DNA from 3 places in the Virgibacillus sp. DJP39 genome. Region 3 is predicted to be linked to each of the others. Evidence: riboswitches for the same ligand, from Rfam matches in the RefSeq annotation. Region 3 holds a riboswitch; each other region holds the start of a gene.

Region 1 (3,289 bases), on a different contig from region 3:
TGCAAGTGAAGTAAAAGGCGGTAGTGAACAAATCGCTTCAACTATGCAGGAAGTATCATCTGGTGCAGAAACACAGGCAAACAGTGCTACTGATTTAGCCGAACTAATGGAACAGTTTAATAGTAAAGTTGAACAAGCCTATGAAAATGGGGAGGAAGTCTCCAAATCATCACAGGATGTACTTATCATGACTGATACAGGTAATAAGCTAATGAAAAAGTCTGTTGCACAAATGAAAAATATTGATCAGATTGTTAGTGATGCTTTAGGTAAAGTTAGAGGGCTTGATTCTCAATCAAAAGAAATATCTAAATTAGTTTCTGTAATTAAAGATGTTGCAGACCAAACGAATCTTTTAGCCTTGAATGCAGCAATTGAAGCTGCCCGTGCTGGGGAAAGTGGTAAAGGGTTTGCGGTTGTTGCAAACGAGGTTCGTAAACTGGCAGAACAAGTAAGCAATTCAGTTGAGGATATCACAGATATAGTTAGTAAAATTCAAAAAGAGTCTAACGGTGTTGCACTTTCATTAGAAGATGGCTATAAAGCAGTGGATGAAGGTTCAAAACAAATAGGTGTAACTGGGGACACCTTTGAAAAAATAAATCAGTCTGTCAACGACGTGGTGTCTAAAATTCAAACCATTTCAGAGAACCTTAAGGATATATCTGGAAATAGTATAAAGATGAGTAGATCAATAGAAGAAATTGCATCTGTTTCAGAGGAGACAGCAGCAGGTGTTGAGGAAGCAGCTGCATCTGCAGAACAGTCCAGTAGCTCAATGGAGGAAGTATCAAATAGTGCTGATGAGCTTGCACAGCTAGCAGAACAGCTAAATGAGCAAGTGATTCGTTTTAAATTATAGTCTAGTTCTTGTGAGAGTTGGTGGTGTATTAGCGGCCATTAATTCTCCTTACAATTTTTTAAATATTGAACTCTCGTCCTTTTGTGCCGATAAAAAGAGAGTATGTATTCATTTAAAAAATTTGTCGATTTATGTTGACTTTTAGGCAGCAATAATTTATCATGACTAAAGTAATAGTTATAAAGTTGCATACATTTGATAAAGGCAAACTATTCGAAAGATTAGGACGCAAAGCAAAGGGTATAAAGTGTGGTTAAATAACACGCAATGATCGCCTGGCTACCAATGATTAAATAGTATTATTTAAATCTGTTGGCTATTCCATGTTTGAAAGGGATAGCTATTTTTTTTTTTGCAGAAAGAAAGTATAAAAACTTCCTTCTGCATAGGCGCAACTAAGGCTTTGCCATCAGGTCTGGCGAAAAGCCAAGTTTTCTAAGACTTTATTTAATAAAGAGGAGTTGGATATATTGGCAATTACAACTGAAGAAAGAAATAGGTCTGTAAAAGAATTACTGAACGGAAGATACATTTCTTTAAAAACTGTCGTACCGATAGAGCATAAAATTTCGAAACCTTCATTACTTGAGCAAATGCTGCAAATACAGTTTGGTGTATTAATTGGTATTACTGGTGATGTCAAAGGTAAATTAGTTTTGTCGGGTGATACAAACGTATTTGGATCAATTGGTGAATCTATGTTTGGCATGGCTTTAGAAGGTGAAATGCTTACGTCGTTTAGCGGCGAACTAGGTAATATGATTGCTGGAAGTCTTTCAACAAATATAGTTAAAGAAGGAATCAACACAGGCATAACTTCACCAACAATTATTCAGGGGAATACAACATTATCTGGTTTCAATAAAGCTCTCAAAGTAACAGTAGTCTTTGAAGAAATAGGAGAAATGGAAATTTATTTATTACTAGATTAAAGTAATCCAGAGAGGAAGTATTGGATGGAAACGAATCAATACACAGAAATGTTTCTTGACGAGAGTCGTGAACATTTACAAGCCGTTAATGATAACCTGTTAATTTTAGAAAAGCAACCCAAGGATTTAATGATCGTTAATGAGATTTTTCGCTCTGCACATACGTTAAAGGGTATGGCGGCAACAATGGAGTTTGTTGATATTGCATCATTAACACATCATATGGAAAATGTGCTCGACAAAATTCGCAACGGTGAGTTAGCAGTAAGTTCAGATGTAATTGATGTCACGTTTGAAGCAATTGTGTACTTAGAGGAAATGGTAAATGAAATTGCTCAAGGTAGGGATGGAAAGAAGGATGTTTCTGGTCTTGTTTCTCGATTAGAACTAATTGAAAGTGGAACACCTGTTGAACAAAAGGATATACAAACGATTGAGAATTTTAACCTTGAATTGGATGAATATCAGAGTACAGTTGTTTCTCAGGCAAAGGAACAGGGATATGAAGCTTTACACATAGTAGTTGGATTGACTGAAGATTGTATGCTAAAAGCTGCACGAGTATATATGGTTTTTGAAGTATTAAAAGAATTGGGAGAGGTTATTAAATCCTATCCTACTGTAGAAGATTTGGAGGATGAAAATTTCGAACAGGAGTTTTCACTTATTCTCTTATCAACTAAAGAACCTGATGAAATTAAGGTACATATACATAAGATTTCAGAAATAAAAAAGGTTGAAGTGGAAAGTTATACTCCAAAAGAACGTATGAAAACCCCTGGAGAAGATAATTCAGAAAAAGATAGTAGTGAAGAAGCAAAAATAGAAAAAGCAGTCTCATCTAAAACAATTCGTGTAAACAGTGAACGGATAGACGAGTTGATGAATTTATTTGAGGAGGTTGTTATTGATAGGGGGAGATTAGAAGACCTATCAAAGAAAAGACAAGACAAAGAACTAACGGAAACAGTTGAACATATGACAAGAGTCTCAGAGGATTTACAGAATTTGATTCTCTCCATGAGAATGGTACCAATAGAACAAGTCTTTAATCGATTCCCAAGAATGGTCAGAGGGTTAGCGAAAGATTTAGACAAGAAAATAAAGTTGGAAATCACTGGAGCTGATACTGAGCTAGACAGAACTGTAATTGATGAAATTGGAGATCCGTTAGTTCATTTGATTAGAAATTCAATTGATCATGGTATTGAATCCCAAGATAAGCGGAAGCAATCTGGGAAGCAAGAAGAAGGTGATCTGAACCTAAGGGCTTTTCATAGTGGTAACCATGTAATAATTGAAATTGAGGATGACGGCGCTGGAATCAATCGGGACAAAGTGATCGAAAAAGCAATTGAAAATGGATTGTTTACCCCAGAACAGGTAGAAACACTATCTGCCCAAGAAGTTTATCAGGTAATTCTATCATCCGGATTTAGTACAGCTGATGAAATTACTGATATCTCAGGACGTGGCGTTGGTTTGGATGTAGTGA
Region 2 (3,289 bases), on a different contig from region 3:
AGGCTTTGAATATAGGAAGAGTTTTGCTACCGACATTAAAAATCATTTATGATCGGGATAAAGAAATAGAAAAGTTTGTCCCAGAAGACTACTACAAGCTGACTGCAACATTCCAAACAGAAGATAACCTGGTTTATCAAGGTACATATATGGAAGGTAAGAAGGAAAAATTTAAAGAGAAGAAATCTTTAGAGTTACTTCATGAACAACTCGCTAATCAGTCAGCAACCATTATTGATAAACAGGTTGAGAAAAAGAAAGAGTTTCCACCTTTTTTGTTCAATTTGTCTAATCTACAGGGATATATTACAAGTAAATATAATGGTTGGACTTCCGATAAGGTACTAAAGGTTGCGCAATCACTTTATGAAAAAAAATTCATTACATATCCCCGTACGGCTAGTACTGCATTGGATGACAGTTTAGTAGGTAAAGCAGCGAATGTATTAAAGACACTCTCAGAAGGTTTACCTTACCAAGATGAAATTAAATTCATAAAGTCAAAACGTGTATTTAACAGTGCGAAAGTTGAAAGTCATAGTGCGATTATTCCTACATATATGAAACCATCCCGACTAACTGCAGACCAGCAATTGGTTTATACTGCCATTAAAAATCGGTTTATTATGCAGTTCATGCCGATTGCGATCTATGAAGAAACAAAGTTACAGACAAAGGTTGCAAGCATGGAAGGAAAAGGATTATTTCATTCTAAAGGTAAAGTACAACTGGTTGAGGGGTGGAAAAAGGTTGAAAGCACCCAATCTAAGGATACACTTTTACCAATTGTGCAAAAAAATGATAGTGTTACTGTCAAAGATTCCGAAGTTTCAACCCATGTCACAAAACCACCGAAAAGCCATACAGAAAGAACCCTGCTTCGCGTAATGGAAACATGCGGAAAAAGTGTTAAAGAAGAAGACGTGGAAGAAATTATGGGTGGAGTGTTAACGGGATTTAGTATAGGAACGGCAGCCACTAGAGCAGAAACCATGAAGAAGCTTAAGGATGTAGGCTATATCACTGCAGAAAATAAGAATTTAATATGTACAGCACTTGGAACAAAATTAGTAGAAACATTTCCAGTAAGTGAGTTATTTGATTTGGAGTTCACGGGACGATTGGAAAAAACGCTATCAGATATTGAAAAAAGCTCTGTAACTAAGGATGAGTTTTTACGCGTGGTATTTGATTTTACACGTAAATCTGTAGAAACTATTAGAGTGGATGAAGCAGGGATTATTAACGAAATTGCTTCAACAAAAATTTCTGTAGAACCCCTTGGAAAATGTCCTCAATGTGAAGGGATGATTATTGAGGGAAGAAAAGGATTTGGTTGTACCAATTGGAAGAGCGGCTGCAAATTTGTCATTTGGAAAAATGACAAATACCTGGCAACGATGAAAAAGAAACCCACAAAAACCATGGTAAAGTCTTTGTTAAGCAGCGGAAATGCATTTGTAAAGGGCCTGGCAAGTAAAAAAGGGAACAAGTTTGATGCCTATTTGCGATATGAGAAGAATCCAGCGAATGATTATTTTAGCTGGAAAATGGAGTTTAAAAAGTAGATTTGTCGAGATTAAATGTACAAACTACTTGTAAATGGAAATGGTTAATAGGATAATAGTACTAGTTAAGATTAAATTAAATTAAATTAAATTAAATTAAATCAGATTAAATTAGATTAGATTAGACGGGAATAGATTATTAAAATCATATTCTTAAATTCCATATGTTATAAAAAATAAGGGCAAATTCACTGAAAAGTGGACTGCGCAAAGCTAAGGGGCTAAGTTCTTAATAAGAATATGCTAGCCAGTTACCGATTCCAGAAAGAAGGACGCTTCGGTAACGATTAGTCTTTATTTTTTTGGGGAGAAGGTGTTTTGCTTGTCTGCCGGGTTAAATAAATTTGAAAAATTTAAACGAACATTATATTTATGGATTCTTCCCATAATTCTACTTGCACTAATTTCTGAGCTTGTATTCTGGAACCAGGATCCATTCAATCTGGTTGTATTACCAATTTTAATTGGCTGGTTTCTAATAACATGGTTGTTTTTATATGTAAATGTTTATTTAAGGTTTGTGGAAATTGCTAATTTGATTTTAATTAGCATTTTACATCTTTCAAAATCCTATGAGGTAATTCACGTTAAGATGGCATTAAATAATGCAATTACAACTGGTGATGCGTCATTATGGACACCACTTTTATATGTGTATATTTTTATTACATTAAGAAATGCAAAAGGCGCCACTTACTCCATTATTCTTTGGTCTTTAACATTAATAATGGTTATCATGAATTGGAGTAACATCCCTTATGCTGGACATGCATCTCTTGTTCAATATCAATTCGCAATACTGGTTTATATCATCTTTTTATTTTTTGCCAGACATATTATACGTGCCTTTACGGAATCAGAGTTGTTAGAGAAAATAGCATATCAGGACACGTTAACAGGAATCGGCAACAGAACGATGGTCTACAAATGGCTGGATCAATACTTAATGAATAAGGAACCGGTAGATCATGGATTTTCTGTAATCTTCTTTGATTTAGATCATTTTAAAAGAATAAATGATAGATATGGACATATAACTGGAGATGCAATTTTAAAAGATGTCACCTTGCTAGTCCTTAAAAATCTGTCAAAAAATGATAATTTTGGACGTTGGGGAGGAGAGGAGTTCATCATCATATGTCAGCAGCGAACGAAGGAAGAGGCAGTTGCACTAGCCGAGCTATTGAGGTTAACAATTGAGGGTCATCTGTTTGATGAAGTTGGGCAAGCTACTTCAAGTTTTGGTGTAGAGTCAGTAATACAAGGTGATACTGCTGAATCGCTAATCAATCGGGTTGATGGAGCTTTATATAAAGCTAAGCAAGAGGGAAGAAATATGGTGAAGAGTGTTTAGATTTTAATATAGGTTTGTAAAAACAGTCAAGATGGAGTTCGTAAAATGGGCTCTTTTTTTGCGGTGAAGAACTTTTCTTTCGCATAAGTGCATCTAAGATTTCTACGATTAAAGCTTGGCGATAAGCCGAGTTCTTTATTGATCGAATGTGGTTTACTTTAGGTCTTTTCATGGATACCTTGCTGTATTGTTGATACTATTGAGTAATTAATTTAGTTTAGCAAGTATTGAAAGGAATAGATTTAAATGCTAAAAGCATATTCATGGTTGACGTTTTGTATTGTCATGTGGGGAAGCAATTTTATTTTCGGGAAAATTTTAGTGCAGGATTTCTCTCCAAATATGCTAACGATGTTAAGATTGGTAG
Region 3 (3,289 bases):
CCAAACCCTTGAAAAGGATGGACATATCATTATTGATATTGCTGAGACTAAGCCATGGAATAAAGATATCATTCTAAATAGAAAAGTTAAAAATAAAGATTTTGTTATATTTTTAAGACAATATTCAACGCTTATACGAGCTGGAATCTCTCTCTCTGATGCTACAAAAACAATGGTAAAGCAAACAGATAATTACGCTTTACGGGTTGCTCTTACTTCTATTGATAAGCAACTTGATAATGGGAGATCGCTATCAGTTGCTACTGAACAGCATCCGATGGTTTTTCCGTCCTTACTAAGAAATATGATCCACGCAGGTGAAGTGAGTGGTAAGTTAGATGAAATCTTAAATCAGATGGCTGATTACTATGAGAAAGAATACCGGAACAAACAGAAAATAGTATCGGCTGTTCTGTATCCAACTGTAGTCGGGATAATCACACTTTTCTTAAGTACATTTTTGTTAGTCTTTGTTGTTCCACAGTTCGTTAGTATGTTTCGCTCCTTCGGAGAAGAGATACCGATGTTTACACGGATTGTACTTAACTTGAGTAACTTTGCTGCGGCATATTGGTGGATTTTATTTCTATTAATTATAATAGCTACTTTAGTAATTAAATACTTAATGCAATTTGATCGCTTTAATTACCGACTAGATGTGGTGAAGATGAAATTCCCTTTTATAGGGGTCCTGGTACATAAAGGTGCATTAGTTCGTATGCTTCAAACCTTAAGTACCCTATTTAATAGTTCAGTACCAATTCTACAGTCAGTGGAAATCACGGAAAAAGTTGTTGACAACAAAGTTATCCAAGGTATTCTCGCAAAGTCTAGACAATCGTTAGCTGTGGGTGAATCTTTGACTAAGCCAATGAAAGATCACTGGGCATTTCCAGCTCTAGTTGTACAGATGGTCCAAATCGGGGAGAAGACGGGAACATTAGATCATATGCTGATGAAGGCTGCTGAATTTTATGAGGAAGAAGTAGAACAGTTATCTAATAGAATAAAAGTTTTAATCGAGCCATTAATGATTATTGTACTTACCGTTATTGTAGGTAGTATTATCATGGCGGTTGTGATACCAATGTTTTCATTATTTGAAAAAATATAGTAGAAATGGTAGATTTATGTAAGGTTATAGAGTATACTTAATATAGGACTAACGTAGGATGCGTTGATAGATTACCTTTACATAGGGCACTTTGGTAATCAGGAGCAAGTAGTGCAACCGACCAACTAGTTTTATTTTAAAACTAATCTAGTAAAGGGTGGGGTCAACATGTTTGAACGGATAAAGAAACAGATAAAGAGAGAAAAAGGGTTTACATTAGTAGAGCTTTTAGCAGTTATAGCAATTTTAGGTATTATTGTAGCTATTGCAGTTCCGACGATTGGGAATGTTGTAAGTGATGCAAAAGGTGACGCTAAAGATGCAAATAAAGAATTATTTGAGAATGCAGCTAGATTAGCAGATGTTGCTGGTGAAGGCGATGAAACATCATTTAAACTTAGTAAACTAGTAGACTTAGGTTATTTAGAAGAAATTCCTGATGGTTTTAGTGAAAATGATACTGTTGAAAAAGTTAGTAAAGTATGGACCTATACCAGTAGTACTAATACAGTTGAATCGGGTTCTGATACTACCCAATAAACTTAATACTTTAATACAACGTTTCAAAGCCTTGCATTATTTGTTGCAGGGCTTTTTATTCCAACTAAAGAAGTAATTAAGAAGTAGCATAAGGAGTAACAACAATGGACATCACATTAACCATTTTATTTTTCATCCTCGGCCTAGTTTTTGGCTCATTTTTCAACGTAGTAGGTTTACGTTTACCTAAAAATCTCCCATTCGCAAACGATCGTTCGTTTTGTCCTTCCTGTAATCACACACTAGCCTGGTATGAATTAGTTCCTGTATTATCCTATTTAACTCAACTTGGAAAATGTCGACATTGTAAATCTACCATTTCGCCGATCTATCCAGTTGTGGAAATCACCACAGGATTACTGTTTGCGCTTAGCTTTTGGAAAATCGGAATTACTTTTGAGTTAATTATAGGTTTATTACTCGTCTCGATGTTAATGATTATCCTCGTATCCGACATCAAATACATGTTGATACCAAATAAGGTTCTTCTTTTCTTTTTACCATTGTTTATTGTACTACGTTTTTTGCACCCACTAGATTCATGGTTAACATCACTAACTGGGGCAATTGCTGGAGTGGGAATTACTGCCATTATAATTCTCGCTAGTAAGGGTGGAATGGGTGCTGGCGACATGAAATTGTTTGGTATTCTTGGTATCGTACTAGGACTAAATCAGATTTTGCTCGTGTTTTTTCTATCGACTATAATTGGGGCAATTGTCGGCAGTTTGTTATTGCTCTTTAAAATTATCAGCCGCAAACAACCGATACCTTTTGGTCCATACATCGTTGTTGCTGGTTTGGTAGCATATTTTTACGGAGATTTCATCATTAATTGGTACATACAATTTTACATATAAGTAGGTGGTAGCATGGCATTGGTAAAAAGTGGTCGGGTAAATATTGTTATTACAAATCGGGTTCTTCGTTATTCGTATCATAAGAATGCATCATTAGATAGTTTGATAACATACGGGGAATTAGAACTGCCTGAGGGGACTATTATTGATGGCAAAATTGGCAACAAAGCTGTATTGAAAGAACTAGTTGAGCAACTTGTTCAATCCCAGAAATGGAAACGTAAAAAGTTATTCTTTTGTGTGCCTGATGATACAGTTGTAATACGTGAATTAAGTGTTCCTTCTGCTTTACAACCAAATGAAATAAAAGGATATATTAAAACACAAATAGGGAACAGTTTTCACCTCCCTTTCGATAATCCAGCAATAGACTTTGAGCTTCTTGATGGTGGCGAGCAACAAAAGATTTTATTATTTGCGTACCCTAATGATAAGCTTGAACCGTTTATTTCTTTGTTCACACAAGCAGGATTAAGGCCCGAAGCTGCTGATTTTACTTCACTGTCCATTTATCGCTACTATTATAGTAAAGAACATGCGAAAGACAATGATGTGCTTCTTGTAAACTGGAACAAGGATTCCATAGTAATAACCGCCTTCAATCAACACAAAGCTATTTTCACAAGGTATCGGAAACTGGATTTCCCGGTAGAAATAGTAGATGAGATAGTAGCTGATCGACTTATAGCTGATCAAATCATAGAAATAAATCGGATAATTGATTTTTATCAATATAATATTACAAACGGATCATCTAGTATTTCAAGGCTGATAA

What was found. Region 3 has a riboswitch for cyclic di-GMP ahead of ACOI1D_RS09630 (competence type IV pilus major pilin ComGC). Riboswitches for the same ligand answer to the same signal wherever they lie in the genome.
Region 1: another riboswitch for cyclic di-GMP. It lies ahead of ACOI1D_RS03680 (chemotaxis protein CheX); the one in region 3 lies ahead of ACOI1D_RS09630 (competence type IV pilus major pilin ComGC).
Region 2: another riboswitch for cyclic di-GMP. It lies ahead of ACOI1D_RS16335 (GGDEF domain-containing protein); the one in region 3 lies ahead of ACOI1D_RS09630 (competence type IV pilus major pilin ComGC).

The regions. Positions count from the first base shown of each region.
Region 1 is NZ_JBMERP010000005.1:94,801-98,089, reverse strand. Features, by position in the region: gene ACOI1D_RS03685 (methyl-accepting chemotaxis protein) at 1-862, shown strand, start outside; cyclic di-GMP riboswitch class I at 1,056-1,149, shown strand; gene ACOI1D_RS03680 (chemotaxis protein CheX) at 1,333-1,794, shown strand; gene ACOI1D_RS03675 (chemotaxis protein CheA) at 1,819-3,289, shown strand, end outside.
Region 2 is NZ_JBMERP010000064.1:2,206-5,494, reverse strand. Features, by position in the region: gene ACOI1D_RS16340 (DNA topoisomerase) at 1-1,568, shown strand, start outside; cyclic di-GMP riboswitch class I at 1,740-1,827, shown strand; gene ACOI1D_RS16335 (GGDEF domain-containing protein) at 1,891-2,922, shown strand; gene ACOI1D_RS16330 (DMT family transporter) at 3,169-3,289, shown strand, end outside.
Region 3 is NZ_JBMERP010000023.1:7,349-10,637, reverse strand. Features, by position in the region: gene ACOI1D_RS09635 (type II secretion system F family protein) at 1-1,114, shown strand, start outside; cyclic di-GMP riboswitch class II at 1,162-1,244, shown strand; gene ACOI1D_RS09630 (competence type IV pilus major pilin ComGC) at 1,283-1,654, shown strand; gene ACOI1D_RS09625 (prepilin peptidase) at 1,759-2,514, shown strand; gene pilM (type IV pilus biogenesis protein PilM) at 2,527-3,289, shown strand, end outside.